2 regions of the Zunongwangia sp. HRR-M8 genome follow, and region 2 is predicted to be linked to the other one. Evidence: riboswitches for the same ligand, from Rfam matches in the RefSeq annotation. Region 2 holds a riboswitch; the other holds the start of a gene.
The links. Region 2 has a riboswitch for thiamine pyrophosphate ahead of thiS (sulfur carrier protein ThiS). Riboswitches for the same ligand answer to the same signal wherever they lie in the genome.
Positions count from the first base shown of each region.

Region 1: linked by a shared signal. The riboswitch ahead of tenA (thiaminase II) and the one ahead of thiS (sulfur carrier protein ThiS) in region 2 are both predicted to bind thiamine pyrophosphate.

Region 1 covers NZ_CP115161.1:2,077,974-2,086,182, forward strand. The annotation lists gene PBT89_RS09010 (helix-turn-helix domain-containing protein) at 1-191, shown strand, start outside; gene PBT89_RS09015 (hypothetical protein) at 285-1,472, shown strand; gene PBT89_RS09020 (IS1182 family transposase) at 1,645-3,195, shown strand; gene PBT89_RS09025 (hypothetical protein) at 3,245-4,498, shown strand; gene hxpB (hexitol phosphatase HxpB) at 4,663-5,325, opposite strand; gene tenA (thiaminase II) at 5,322-5,984, opposite strand; TPP riboswitch at 6,056-6,149, opposite strand; gene PBT89_RS09040 (transposase) at 6,367-6,738, shown strand; gene PBT89_RS09045 (IS3 family transposase) at 6,735-7,589, shown strand; gene PBT89_RS09050 (DEAD/DEAH box helicase) at 7,715-8,209, shown strand, end outside.
Region 2 covers NZ_CP115161.1:3,723,421-3,731,629, reverse strand. The annotation lists gene PBT89_RS16275 (UDP-2,3-diacylglucosamine diphosphatase) at 107-874, opposite strand; gene PBT89_RS16270 (6-pyruvoyl trahydropterin synthase family protein) at 1,043-1,492, opposite strand; TPP riboswitch at 1,678-1,773, shown strand; gene thiS (sulfur carrier protein ThiS) at 1,871-2,074, shown strand; gene thiC (phosphomethylpyrimidine synthase ThiC) at 2,127-3,983, shown strand; gene PBT89_RS16255 (thiamine phosphate synthase) at 4,196-4,792, shown strand; gene PBT89_RS16250 (thiamine phosphate synthase) at 4,773-5,435, shown strand; gene PBT89_RS16245 (thiazole synthase) at 5,726-6,496, shown strand; gene thiH (2-iminoacetate synthase ThiH) at 6,489-7,595, shown strand.

The DNA of each region.
Region 1 (8,209 bases), 1.6 Mb from region 2:
AGAATTTTTCCGAGGAATCGATTTTTCACAATATTAATAATTTCAACGATAACAGTGTGAATAACGGTCCATTAAATAATTTTCACTGTACGTTTAACCCTTTAGATAAAGTCGTTGAACTTTATGAGCGTTTGGTTCAAGCGGAAAAGGATAAGGTGGCTTATTTGGAGAAATTATTGGAAAAAAAATAGTGAAGAAAAAAATATATAAGATTTGAAAAAAGTGTCGATAACCGGATTAATATTTAGGTAATTCGGCACTTTTTTATTTATAAAACAAGTTAGGTGCAAGCTATTCCAAGAATGATTGAAGAAATAAAATTTAAGCTTGACAAAATTTCTGATTTTTGGACTCACTACTTGTGGGATTACCAAAAATGCAGAAATGAAATTAATTTTGATAAAGATGATATAAAAACAACATCCTTCGGCAATTTAATGAGCTACCTTGGAGATACTTTAGAAGTAATTGAAAACAATACTGAAACGGATAATTTTCAAAGCGCTTTTTCGTACCACATTGGTCTTCTACAGGCAATTTATATTCAACAAGATTTAATTCTGGAATTATTAAGAATATTCGGTTGTAAAATATCAAAAGGTCAACTTTACGAAGATGGGGATTACAGCATAAATCGAAACTTAAGAAATGAATTAGTAGGCCATCCTATTCGAAAGATAAGAATCGAGCATAATGGTAAAAGAATAGAAGTTTTAAAATCTTCCGTTTTAATGGATATTCATTCTAATAGCAATGAAATTGCATATTCCAGATACCACATTGATAATAATTACTCTTTTGAAAAACTATCGTATAAGATTGAAGATATAATTAACAGACACTACTCATTTTTAAAAACTTATATAGAAGAGGTAATTAAAAAGTGTAAGAAGATTTTAAAGAGATTTAAAAAAAGGGTGGAAAACCTTCAAAAGGTACTGAAAGCTCAGGCCTTCGAAGACATTGTAAAGTTAACTGCTGTTGATTTTGAAAAAATTTTTAACAGTTATTATATATACGAACCTGAACATTTATTGGAATCTTTTAGAAGAAGAAATGAACATAAAAGATATCAAAATAACGTAGATCAATTTTTGACAGATTTGAATTCTTGGTTAGATGAAACATTGGAAGAGTTTGAATACGCTTTTAAAAAGAGAATATTTGAATCAACAATGACTGAAACTAAAGAAACTTTATTTAAGAATTTTACAGAAAATGATTTCACATTAGTAAATAAGATGGTTCAAACTGATGTTAAGATAAAAGTGAGCTACCATTACGAACTTGGCAAACTTGGTCACAAAAGAAGTTACTCTGATTTTCAATTTTTTGGTGGTTTACTTCGAGATAAATGCAAAAAAAATAAAGAGGTTTTAGCTGAGATAAATCATATGGAAAAGAATCTTAAAAATGATTTGGAATATCATAGCTCATTAAAATTAATTAGAAAGATTTTGAATGAGGAATAGCCAGCACCTAACATCGGTTATAGCAAATAGCGGGTTTTTCCGAAAAAGTTTAATTTAGTAAACCAAGAAACAAAAGGTTAAGCCGACAAATTCACGTCCCTACTCCCGCTACTTGTCTATAACCGGAGCCGTCAGACTGTCTCAAAACCTAAGAATTCCGTATCTTTAGGATATGGAATATCAACAAGGACAAGACCGCGAACAGCTCAGCCTTTATTCGACCTGTTTGGATGATATGATCCCCCAGGATAATAGCGTAAGACTCATCGATCAATTCGTAAACTTGCTAGATTTATCCCAAATGGGCTTTCAAAACATAGCTTCTCAGGGAAGACCGCCCTATCATCCAGCAGACCTGCTCAAACTCTTTATCTACGGCTATATGAATAGGATGCGATCTTCCCGAAGATTGGAGAAAGAATGCCAGCGAAATATCGAGGTGATCTGGCTGCTTAAAAACCTGAAACCCGATCACAATACCATTGCCCGCTTTAGAAAAGAAAACCCAAAGGCCATCCGAAAGGTATTCCGCCAAAGTGTGTCCATTGCCCGCAACTTCAACCTGATCGGGGGAACCCTTATCGCTGGGGATTCTACCAAACTAAGGGCACAGAACAGCAAAAAGAACAACTACAACAAAAAGAAAATCCAGCGGCATCTCGACTATATTGATAACAAGCTCAAAGAGCATAACCAGGAACTAGCCATAGCTGATGGCGACCAGAAAAAGACCGAAGAAATTGAAGAGCAAATTAAAGGACGTAAAGAGCAACAGACTAAATACTGGGCAATACAAAAAGAATTGGACAATGATGTTTCTTCTGAAAATCCACAACGATCAACCTCTGATCCTGATAGTAGGCATCAAATTGTAAGGGGAACCGTTACCGAGGTATGCTACACCGCGCAAACTACCGTAGATGCCAAACATAAGTTCCTCATTGATTACAAACTCACCAATCAAAATGATAAAAAAGCAATGGGTACCATGCTTAGAAGAGCTAAAGCTATTTTAAGAACCAATACCTTTACCGCGCTTTATGATAAAGGCTACCATACCGGAAGCGAGTTTTATATTGCCGATAGTCTGGGTATCAATACCCTGGTGGCCATTCCGGCCATTGGACGTAAAAGCCAGGCACCAGATCCTCGTTATAACGCTGAAAACTTTACCTATAATACTGATGAGGATACCTATACCTGCCCCCAGGGAAATACTTTATCCAGCAATGGCTCCTGGTACAAAGCTAGAAACTATACCTTTAAACAATACAAGACCAAAGCCTGCAAACAATGCCCGGTAAGAAGCCACTGTACCACAGCTAAAGCCAACGGTAAAATCATCCAGCGTACTCAATTTACCAAAAGCATCCAGGGCAATGCCAAGCGCATTGAACAAAGCGGAGAGCTTTATAAAAAAAGACAGGCACTGGTCGAGCATCCTTATGGCACCATGAAACGACAATGGGGCTTTGACCATATCATGACCAAAAGAGGCATTAAAGCAGCTTCAGCCGACTTTGGACTCATCGCACTGGCCTATAATTTAAGAAGACTCTTCAACAGTAAAATCGACCTTAACGAACTAATATTCAACCTCTTTTTAAGCTTAAAAAAGCTTATAAAAGCCGCTATAAGAAGAAATAAAGCTTTAACCGAGCCAAAACAGAAGGAAACAGAAAGTAGTGCATTTGTTTTCAATCCTAATTTCAACTATTTTTAAGACCAAATCAGGTAGTTTTGAGACAGACTGCCGTTAGGTAACATTCACTATGAGACACTATAGAGATCTGAAAATAGAATTCAACAATCAAAAAAAATTGATTTCTCTTATTGCTGAATTGAAGAAATTAAAACTAAAAGATTGGAAAGAACAATCAATCTTATCGAAAGAATTCACCAAGAATAAAAACTTAAAAGAAAATGAATTAGCTTCTTTTTCGTCCACATATTTTAAGTATACAAAAGAAAAATCTGATCAAGAGGTATTTGCTGGAACTGTTCATATTGGAATTAAGGATAACTGTCTTGTTGTTTATGATATAATAAGTTTAATTAAAGGTGATAAGTTACCTGTTCATCTTTATAATATCATTTTGCATAAATTTATTGATGATGTAATTAAACCACATCCTGAATTATTCGGCAAAACATTCGGTTCTATTAAACTCAATAGAAATAAACCTGAAATTCCAAAAATTACCCCAACCAATTCAAGTAACAAAAAATCTTTAGTTATTTCCGCAAATCCAGAAAAATTTAAAATATTCAACGAGAGACTTAAACGTCCAATTCATTTTGTCTCTCAAGATGGCTCTGGAGAAGCTCTTATGTTAGAGGGAGAAAATGCTAAAATTGGGAATAAGAAAATTTCATATTTTACGCCGAACAATATCGCAATATTATTATCCGTTTCGAATAAATCTCAAAATGAAGCTAAACGTTTACTTCAAGAAATTAAGACACGTGACAATATTGAAAACTCTCTTGATGACATCAAAGAAAGCTCTAAAATAATTTGTGACTTCATAGAACAAATCCAAACTTCTATTGTATTCACTTATACTACTATTGAAGCTTTTGTAAACCTTAGTATTCCAGAAGAATATGAGTATTTTGAAATAAAAAAAGAAGCTGGAGTTCATTATGAAAAAAGGTTCAAAGGAAGCTCTATCGAGAGACTTTTACCATTGAAAACTAAGATTAAAGAAATATTACCAGACATATACGAAACTGACCCTATTGAAAAAGAAAAGTTTTTTGCCAACTTTGACAGACTTGAGAAACTCAGAAATAAAATAATACATCAGAAATCAATCGAACACACGGAATTATATAAGGAATATTTCAGAGATTCAATTTTCACTGTTTGTAATGTTTCTAACGATTTAATTACTTTCTTTTATGAAAATTGTGAAAGTGATTTCTCAACGAATCCTATTTGGCCAACGATTGACGGGAAAGAAAGTAACTTCCCTAAAGCGTACTTTAATTCAGGAGATTTTGAAGTAACTGATTCCTTATGATTAAACGTTACCTAACACCGTATAAAATTAATTGCTAGTTTCTAGCTTGCTTACGAAAGTCCTCTCAGACTTTCTATCTGTGATTTGTTTGCTAACTTTAGTGCTTAAACACGCAACTAATCTTATACAAACACGTTGTACACAATATAAAAAAACATCCGTCACTAAATGAAAATTCTATTTATTGAATTTAGATTCGAAAATGAATGAATTACGAAATCTTCAATTTTTTCTTTCATTATTAAGTTTTCTTTTTTTGGACGATATGCTACAGTTTTCATTCCAGCACTCTTTGCTGACAATAAACCAGAATAAGAATCTTCAAAAACAACACAGTTTTTAGGATTTATTTTCAGATTTTTAGCAACAGACAAATAAACTGCTGGATTTGGTTTACCCTTTTTTTCAAATTCGGCAGATGTAAAAAAATCGAAATAATCAGATATATTTAATTTTTCAAGAACAACTGGAATTAGCTCATATGGTGCATTTGTTGCGAGGCCTATTTTAAATCCTTTAGTTTTTATAAATTTCAAAAGACCTTTTATTCCCTTAATTTCTTTCCCTTCTTTTTTAATCAGCAATTTCACGCATTCAATAACTTCGTTTTGAACATCTTGAAATGATTTACCTTCCCATTGATAATAACCGTACCAAAATTTAGTAACTTCAATTGTGGTCATAAATTTTGTTTGACTACATAATTCAGGTGTTAGACTAACACCTAATGAGCCAAAAACTTTTTTTTCTGCAATTTCCCAAAAAGGTTCAGAATCAATCAGAACACCATCCATATCAAAAATTACCGCTTTTATTTCTTCTTTCATTTTTTAAACTCTTTCCATTTTTTTATTTGATATGATGAATCCCAGAACTCAAATTCCAATCTTGTAGATGTAATGAAAACTTCTGTCATACGAGCTTGAATTTTTGTCGATGCATTAAAAGCAAAATTATCGCAAATATCAATTGCATCTTTAACAACTAAATCAAAGTCATTACCTGCATATGTATCAATCCATTTTTGATACGGGTTATTTTTGCTTTTCTGATTTTCATAGATATATTCCCCCACTTTTTTATAAATCCAAAAGCAAGGCAATACTGAAGCCATTCCAATCTCAACTGATTCGAATGAAGAAACAGCTTTGATATGACTTGTATAATGATGAATTAAAGGCTCAATAATATTTGACGGAACAATATTAAAGTCTTTGAAATAGAACTCGTGTAATTCTCTTTCAGCTATAATAGCAGTTTCAGCAAAATGAATAAGAGATATTGTCTCTTTGACATCATAACTTTTTGATGCTAGTAAGGATAAAGTTTTTCCGAAATTTTCTAAATATTTCGAATCTTGTTGCATATAAAACTTAAATTTTTCTTTATCTAAATTACCATTCATCAATTCCTGAATAAAAGGCATTTTTAAAATTGAGTTAAAAATAGGCTTAATTGTTTCCCAAGATTTATCTGACCAAGTCATATTTTATACAATTTAATTTAATAAAAATATGGATAGATAGGTCTGATTAATAAAAGAGGAAGTTCTCTCTCATTAATTACTAGACTTTTCCCTACGATAGTGTTAACCATATCAGGTTCAAAGGGACTCTCTCAATTCTTATATAGAATACCCCTAAAGCTTGACAAATATAGTATTTATTAAGTAAATTGAATAGAAATACTGTGTACAACACCGTATACCAGCAATTGCGGCTTTGTGTCCTGCGGACACAACCGCGCAAGCATAAAAGTCGGGGATTTTTTCTATCTTAGTTGTCTAATTCCCGCAACTGACGGGTATACAATACCGTTGTGCTTCATACTGACCCGTCCTGAATAAAGGCTACATAATTTCAAACATTATGTATAAAAATGACAGAGTAATCAGACGGTATTCCGAATCGTTCAAACTAAAAATTTTAGACGAACTTACGGCAGGAAAACTAAACAAGTATCAACTAGGGAAAGCTTACGGCATTGCTCCAACAACCATCAATGAGTGGGTCAGAAAATATAACCGTAAAGACCTTATGAACACCAGAGTGACTGTGAAAACAAAAGATGAGATTACACGTATCAAACAGCTTCAAAAAGAAATTGAACAGCTGAAGAAACTTCTTTTGAAAAAGGATATGGACGCCCTTATAGAAGATTCTTATCTTGAAGTGGCAGCAGAACAGCTGGGCTATAAATCAGTGCTTGAACTTAAAAAAAAACTAAGTATCAAGCCTTGATCAAGGCCAAGCAGAAATCCAGAGGATCTGCATCCCTCTCAGCCATAACAGCCTATTTTGGTCTTAAACGTGACGCCTACTATAAATACAAACGTAGAGAAAACAAACGTTCAGAACTAGAAAATAAGGTTGTTGACATTGTCAAGAAAAGGCGCAGATCCCTTCCCAGAGAAGGGGTTAGAAAACTGACCAGATCACTGAGCAAAGAGTTTACAAATGCCGATTTAAAAATAGGCAGGGATACCTTATTCAACATTCTTAGAAAACATAATATGCTTACACTTAGAAAAAAATACAGTTCCAGAACCACCAACTCATTGCACAGGTTCCGCAAATACAAAAACAATATCAAAGACCTTAAAGTAACAAAACCCAACCAAGTTTGGGTAAGTGATATTACCTATATAAGGACCATAAAGGGCTTTTGTTACCTGGCGCTAATTACAGATATGCACAGTCGTAAAATAGTTGGTTATGACATCAGCAATAGCCTAGAACTTAAAGGCTGTCAGAGAGCTTTGAACAAAGCCTTATATCAAGCTAAAGATACTACCGGGCTAATACACCATTCTGACAGAGGTATTCAGTATTGCAGCAATGTATACACACAAATCCTTAAAAGAAATAACATAGGAATCAGTATGACCGAGGAAAACCATTGCTATGAAAACGCCATGGCAGAACGTCTAAATGGCATATTAAAAGACGAATTCTATCTCGATCAGACCTTGGATAGCCTGCAACATGCAAAAAGGGCTACAAAAAATGCAATTAATTTGTATAATCAAATAAGATTACATTTATCTTTAGACTATAGAACACCAAATATGGTTTATAAATTAACAGCTTAAATCAATTTTAACCTGTAGCCATATTTTAGGACTAGACATTTTTTTGATGCAATAGTTTAGAAATAAGGTCTTTATAAAGATAATTTAACTAACTTTTGGGTCTTAAATAGATCAACCCAATTTAAATGTCTTATTTCGAAAACCTCTATCCAGTAATATCTTATCCAGTAAACAACAAGTTAAAAGGTTCAAAAGGTCTTAGAAATGCTCAGCTTGGAGCTATTCATTCAATTGCGGCACACTTCACAATTTATCAAGAAACTATTGGTTTAATTGTAATGCCAACTGGATCTGGAAAGACAGGAGTAATTAATATGGCTCCGTTCGTTTTAAGATCGAAACGAGTATTAGTATTAAGTTCAAGCGTTCTTGTTCGTGGTCAAATATTTGAAGAATTTGACACTTTAAAAACTTTAAAGAATATTAAAGTCTTTTCTAAAGATGTCAAAACTCCTGAAGTAATGGAACTTAGAGGGAGTTTAAAACAGAAAAATGAATGGGAAAAAATGAGGAATTTTGATGTGGTAGTGACAATACCTATAAATATTTCCAATTCTATAAAAAATAATAATCCCCCTCCTGAAGAATTATTTGATTTGGTAATTGTTGACGAAGCTCAT
Region 2 (8,209 bases):
ATAGAAAATAAACGTTTTTATACTGAATTTCAAATAAGAGCCAAGATTCTATGATTTTAGACTCTATTTTTCTGCTGAATTAATAATTAACGCTTTTTTCTGTAAACTACGAAGCGTTAACGGGATGCTTTTTTAAATACAATTCATCTCCATCAAAAGCTGCATAGGTGTAGAAATTAATCCAATCGCCGGTGTTAATGTATTTCGAGTTTTCTTTCAGTTTAATTTCCATAGGTAAATGGCGATGGCCAAAAAGAAAATAATCGTAATGCTTAGTTTCGAGTTTTCGCTTGCAATATTGCACCAACCATTCGTTATCTTCTCCTAAGAATTTAGCATCATCGTCTCCAGAAATCAGTTTGTTTTTTACTGAAAAATATTGCGCTAAAGGCACGCCAATATCAGGATGTAACCATCGGTAAAGCCATTTTGAAAACGGATTGGTAAACACTTTTTTCATGCGTTTATAGCCATAATCTCCAGGCCCCAGCCCATCACCATGACCAATTAAGAAGGTTTTTTGGTTGAATTCAAACTCCTGTGGTTTTCGAAAAGTTGGAATGTTAAGTTCTTCTTCAAAATAATCTTCCATCCATAAATCATGGTTTCCAACGAAAAAATAAATCGGAATTCCGCTATCTTTAATTTCAGCGAGTTTCCCTAAAACCCTAACAAAGCCTTTTGGTACGGCATGCTTATATTCAAACCAAAAATCGAATAGATCGCCCAGTAAAAAAATAGCCGCTGCATCTTCTTTAATTTCATCCAGCCATTTAACGAATATCGCCTCGCGTACTTTGCTGGCTTCTTTGGTAGGAGCACCTAAATGATTATCGCTAGAGAAGTAAACCTTTTTTCCGGTAGGTAGTTGCATACGATGAAATATAAATCAAATATACTTATTTCTACAAAGATGTTTTGCGTTAGGGATAGTAGCGGCATCCTTTTTTATTTGCCAGTTAGCACCTGTAAATGTTGAGAACATAATTACAAAGCAAATAAAAAAGATAAAGCGAATAGCCCGACCCGCTAGGGGAACGCCCTAATTATCGCTGGCATACCACTCGGCGAAACTAGTTTCAGTCTCCTGAAGTTTTAGCGAATGTAGTTTGATGTGACCTGGTAAGTGTTTGTTTATTTTTTGAGAAAAATCGATCACCATATTTTCACTGGTGGGTTGATATTCTACTAAAATCACGTGATGTCCACGATCTTTTAATTCTTTCGCGAGTTCTATATGAGGCGTATTTTTGTTGAAAACGGTGGCATGATCAAATTGGTCTACAATTTCAGACTTTACGATTTTTTTTAAGTCGCCAAAATCGATTACCATACCGTACTTCACATTATCAGTATCGCTAATTGGTTCTCCAATAACGGTTACACTAAGTTTGTAACTATGGCCATGGACGTTGCGACACTTACCATCGTAGCCGTAAAGTGCGTGTCCTGTTTCAAAAGAAAATTGTTTGGTAATCCTGATTTTTGCCATACCGAAATTTTAAGTCTGCCGTATATAATTTGGATTTCCCTAAAATTTTAAAGCTGAAATTATGAAAAATTGCTTCGGAAACTTTTCGGGAAATTTAAGTGCAAAGGTATTAAAAGTGTATTCAAAATAGAATAATAAGCCTTTAGCATTTTTTTAATTCGGATTATTTCATTTAACTTTGAGAAAGTAAACTTTAGGGGTGCTGATTCAATTCGGCTGAGAAAAACCCTTTGAACCTGATACAGATTAGCATCTGCGAAGGGAAAAGTTAGAAAATTTTGAATTGATTTTATCCAAATTAAGGGGTAAGTTCTATTTCATATTACTTTTCTTCAAAGACCATCCTCTTTGGTTTACGGCTATTAAAATCGAAACGATATGATAACTGTAAACGTCAACAACCAAAACCATTCTTTTAAAGAACCTGTAAAGCTTCAGGAGTTATTGGAGCAATTGAATATTCAGGCTTCAGGAATTGCTATTGCCATTAACAACGAAATTATTTCTAAACCACAGTGGGAACACACACTAGTGGAAGAAGGCAGTAACGTATTGGTGATTCGTGCTACGCAAGGCGGTTGATCGTTTTATTTTCAGTAATCAAATTTTAAACATCAATCTAAACCTTTTTAGTATGAAACCTAACCAATTACCGAGGGAAGAAGCCATCAGCAGAACGCCTTTTCCAAATTCAGAAAAAATTTATGTAAAAGGCCAACTTCACGAAAATGTGAAGGTGCCTATGCGTAAAATTATGCTTGATGATACCGTCGATAAATTTAACGGAACAAAAACGTCAAACGAACCGGTCTTGGTGTACGATACCAGTGGTCCTTTTACCGATCCAAATGTAGAAATTGATGTGCGCCAAGGTTTACAACCCATTCGCCAACAATGGATTTCAGGAAGAGAAGATGTAGAGCAATTATCTGGACTTTCCTCAGAATATGGACGGCAGCGTGAAGAGAACGAAAAGTTAGATGAACTTCGGTTTAAACGAATTCGAAAACCTTTAAAAGCGAAACCGGGGCAAAATGTAACCCAAATGCATTACGCGCGTAAAGGCATTATTACGCCAGAAATGGAGTTTATTGCTATTCGGGAAAATCAGAAGCTTCAGGAAATCAATCAGATTACCGAGCAACATCCGGGCGAAAGTTTTGGGGCGAGTATTCCTAAAGTAATTACTCCTGAATTTGTTAGAGATGAGGTTGCCAAAGGACGCGCAATTATACCAAGTAATATTAATCATCCGGAAAGTGAACCAATGATTGTTGGGCGTAATTTCCTGGTTAAAATCAATGCCAATATTGGGAATTCTGCGGTAAGTTCTTCTATTGAAGAAGAAGTAGAAAAAGCAGTTTGGGCTTGCCGTTGGGGCGCCGATACCATAATGGATCTTTCTACCGGAAAAAATATTCACGAAACCCGAGAATGGATTCTTCGGAATTCTCCGGTACCCATTGGGACGGTTCCTATTTATCAGGCCTTAGAAAAAGTAAACGGAAAAGCTGAAAATTTAACTTGGGAAATTTTTAGAGATACTTTAATTGAACAAGCCGAACAGGGCGTTGATTATTTTACCATTCACGCCGGGGTTCGTTTAAAATATATTCCGCATACCGCAAAACGAGTAACGGGAATTGTTTCTCGTGGCGGTTCCATTATGGCGAAATGGTGTTTAGCACATCATCAGGAAAGCTTTTTATACACGCATTTTGAAGAGATTTGCGAAATTATGAAAGCTTATGATGTAGCATTTTCTCTTGGCGATGGCTTGCGTCCGGGTAGTATTGCCGATGCGAATGATTATGCGCAGTTTGCCGAATTGGAAACACTTGGCGAACTAACCAAAATCGCCTGGAAGCACGATGTACAATGCTTTATTGAAGGTCCCGGACATATCCCAATGCATATGATTAAGGAAAATATGGATAAGCAATTGGCCGAATGTGGCGAAGCGCCTTTTTACACGCTTGGCCCGTTAACCACCGATATTGCGCCGGGTTACGACCATATTACGAGCGGAATTGGAGCGGCAATGATTGGCTGGTACGGTTGTGCAATGTTATGCTATGTAACGCCAAAAGAACATTTGGGTTTACCGAATAAAGAAGATGTAAAAGAAGGTGTAATTACTTACAAGATCGCAGCCCACGCGGCAGATTTAGCAAAAGGGCATCCGGGAGCACAACATCGGGACGATGCGATGAGTAAAGCGAGATTCGAGTTTCGTTGGGAAGATCAGTTTAATTTGGCGCTAGATCCAGATACGGCACGAGCGTATCACGATGAAACTTTACCTTCAGACAATGCGAAAGTGGCTCATTTTTGCTCGATGTGCGGACCTAATTTCTGCTCGATGAAAATCACTCAGGATGTACGGAATTATGCCAAAGAAAACGGAATGGATACCGAGGAAGCCATCATCAAAGGAATGGAAGAAAAGTCAGAAGAGTTTAAGAAAAAAGGAAGCGAAGTGTATTTATAATTTCTGAATAATGCTGATCGTAATTTCTGCAGAAAATTCGTAAAGCGGAATGCTGAAATGGTTAATGATTTTAAAATATGGGCGCCACCCTGAACTTGATTCAGGGTCGCATCCTAATTCAGTATTTAAATGTGGGAGATTCCGGATCGAGTCGGGAATGATGGCACTAATTTTAATTACAATTTGAGAATGTCAAAATATAATTTGAAATAATGCTAATCGTAATTTCTGCGGAAAAATGTATTGAAAATGAAGAATTTCAACTGAAATCGATACTCGATGCAGGTTTAGAAATTCTTCATATTCGTAAACCCAAGGTTTCTTTTGAAGTATTAAAAAGCTGGTTAGAAAAATTTGAAGCTGAATACCGCTGCAAAATGGTGCTACATCAGCATCACGAATTGGCACGAGAATTTGGGCTGAAAGGCATTCATCTTCCGGAATATTTCAGAACAAATCTGAAGGAAAATGTAGATGACTATATCACTTCTTTTCAGCAAGAAAAATTTAAGGTAAGCACTTCGGTGCATCAAAAAGAAATGCTTTCAGAAATATCGAATTTCGATTACTGTTTTTTGAGCCCTGTTTTTAATTCGATTTCCAAAACCGGGTATTCGGGAAAAAAGTTTCAGGTAAACGACCTTCAACAGCAAGTGATTGCACTAGGCGGAATTGATTCAGAAAAAATTTCAGCAATTCGTAAAATGGGTTTTAGTGGCGCGGCAGTGCTTGGCGCGGTTTGGCAACAAGAAAATCCAATAAAAAGTTTTATTAAAATCAAGCAACACTATGAATCAGTTTTTAAATAAACCGGTGAATTTGCAAAAAGAAATTTCTGCACTGCATTATATCTCTCAAGGAGAAAATGCTAAAGTTCATTTAGAAAATATAGAACGCGTGTTACAAGCCGGTGGCAATTGGATTCAGCTACGACTGAAAGAAACTTCAGCAAAAGAAGTGCTAGAAACCGCAATTTCAGCTCGTGAAATATGCTCAGCTTATCAAGCAAAACTGATTATAAATGATCACGTAGAAATTGCAAAAACCTGTAATGCCGACGGCGTTCATTTAGGACAAGAAGATACCAATGTTTTAGAAGCACGCCAGATTTTAGGAGAGGAAAAGATTATTGGCGGTACCGCAAATACGCTGCGGCATTGTTTGGATCATCTGCAAAACGGAGTCGATTATATTGGTCTGGGACCGCTAAGGTTTACGTCGACTAAAAAGAAACTGAGCCCCATTCTTGGATTTTCAGGTTATCAGGAATTGATAGAGAAATATTCGCAGCAGAAAAATACGGTTCCCATAATTGCCATTGGCGGAATTACACTAAACGACATTGAAGAACTCCGAGAAATTGGATTAAGTGGAGTCGCGGTTTCCGGTTTATTGACGCATTCGGAACATCCGGAAAAAGAAATTCAGCAGATCTTAGACAAGAGAAAATAGAAGAGAGACAAGAGACAATTTGATAATGTGGTAATGTGTTGATTTGAGAATGAATAGAATCAGGACTCATTTATTTTGAATGCTAAATGTTGAATTCTAAATGATTAAGATTCCGGCCTACCGAAAATTGTTCGTGAAATTTCAACCTGCATTATTTCGCACGTCATGTTGAACTTGATTCAGCATCTCACACATTTTCTAGGAATGGGATTGCTGAGCAAGTCCGGAATGACGAACCATAACCCGCTTAAATTTAAAAAAGCTAATGGCTAACAAATAAAAAATACAAAATGGAAAAACTAAAAATAGCAGATAAAAACTTCGATTCTCGTTTATTTACGGGAACTGGGAAATTCAGTAATTCAAAGCTAATGCGGGAAGCGGTTTTAGCTTCCGAAAGTGAATTGGTAACCGTTGCGCTCAAAAGAGTTGAAGCGGGCAATACTGAAGATGATATGATTACCAGTCTATCGCACGAAAAACTAAGTTTATTGCCCAATACATCAGGTGTTCGCGATGCCAAAGAAGCGGTTTTTGCGGCACAAATGGCACGTGAAGCTTTAGAAACCAATTGGGTAAAAGTTGAAATTCATCCCGATCCTAAATATTTATTGCCAGATGCGGTAGAGACTTTAAAAGCTTGTGAAGAATTGGTGAAACTGGGTTTTGTGGTGATGCCTTATATTCACGCCGATCCGGTGTTGTGTAAGCGTTTAGAAGATGTTGGCGCTCAATGTGTGATGCCTTTAGGTGCGCCTATCGGAACCAACAAGGGCTTAAAAACTTTCGATTTTCTAGAAATCATCATCGAACAAAGTAATGTTCCGGTAATTATAGATGCAGGGATTGGAGCGCCATCGCACGCGGCTTTTGCGATGGAAATGGGAGCAGATGCAGTACTGGTAAACACGGCAATCGCGGTTTCTAAAAATCCTGTACAAATGGCAAAAGCATTTAAAATGGCGGTAGAATCTGGGCGAATGGCTTACGAAGCAAAACTTGCCGAAACAGGCAAAATTGCAGAAGCGAGTAGTCCGCTAACACAATTTTTATATGAGTAGTTTTAAAACCCTTTTAGCACAATATAATTGGGATGAGGTATTGGAAAGTATTCAACAAAAAAATGCACAAGATGTAGAACGTGCGTTGAGTACAATAAAACCTGATCTTGAAGATTTTAAAGCCTTAATTTCTCCGGCAGCAAAACCGTATTTAGAGCAAATGGCAGCGAAAAGCAGGCTGATTACTAAAAAGCGTTTTGGCAATACCATGCAAATGTATGCACCAATGTATTTAAGTAACGAATGTCAGAATATTTGTACCTATTGCGGTTTTAGCTTAACCAATAAAATTCCTCGCAGAACCTTAACCGATGCTGAAATTTTAAAAGAAGCCGAATTTCTAAAAAATAAAGGCTATCAGCATATTTTATTAGTGACGGGCGAAGCCAATAAAACTGTAGGAATCGATTACCTAAGTAATGCCGTTCGGTTATTGAAACCACATTTTGCGAATATTTCTATGGAAGTGCAACCACTAGATCAGGATGAATATGAGCGATTGGTGAGCGATGGTTTGTACGCTACATTGGTGTATCAGGAAACGTATCACCGCGAAACTTATAAAATTCATCATCCCAAAGGCAAAAAATCCAATTTCGATTATCGTTTAGCAACTGCAGACCGTTTGGGGAAAGCCGGTATTCATAAAATAGGAATCGGTGCCTTATTTGGTTTAGAAGATTGGCGAGCCGATAGTTTTTTTACCGCGCTTCATCTTAAATACCTTCAGAAAACCTATTGGAAAACGAAATATTCCATCTCATTTCCCAGATTGCGGCCGTTTAGCGGTGGTTTAGAACCTAAAGTTGAAATGACCGATCCTGACTTATTGCAGGTGATTTGCGCCTATCGAATTTTAGATGAAGAAGTAGAATTATCGATTTCTACGCGAGAGCAAGAGAAATTCCGCGACCATATAGCGCATTTAGGAATTACCTCGATGAGTGCCGAATCAAAAACCAATCCCGGTGGTTATGTAGTCGAACCACAATCCTTGGAGCAGTTTGAAATTTCAGATGAGCGCAGTACCGAAGTGATAGCCGAAATGCTACTAAAAAACGGGATAGAACCCGTTTGGAAAGATTGGGGAAAGTTTTGAAAGGTTAGAATTGAAAAGAAAGATATGAGAACTTAGATTTGAGAATTTGGAGTGGAGATTGGAATGAATTCAGCATTCGGCGCTTCTGTATTCTTAAATATCTAAAATTAATTTATATCTGTAATAGTTAATAAATGAGTTTTATTTCACCGTATTGGTTAAATTGTTTTAAATTAGTTGTTTAACAGTTTTTTCTCGACCTTTCGATTCGAATACTTTAATAGTATGCTGAATTTGGTCGCGTTAAGAAGATTAAATAGAGGTAATATGGAGAATCAATCAAAAGTTAGTTCGAGTTTTAAAAATAATCTGATGCTAGGATTCTTCATTTTCCTAATTGTATTGTTAGCTTTTAATCTGATATTTAAAGATATTCTTGGGAGTAATTTTACCGTGATCATATTTACTCCGCTGATTTATTTTAGTTTATATTTTATTTTTAAAGCTTTAAGTAAGCTGAAATAGATAATCAACAAGTCTTTCTTTTTAAAGTATATTTCAACTTAAGTATGCTTATACTTATACCTTTAGCAATAAGCTCGAAGCTTTTTTGCATTCCACATCTTGTTTCCTGATTCTTTGATCTATTTTCTGAAATCTAATAGCGAAGCGGT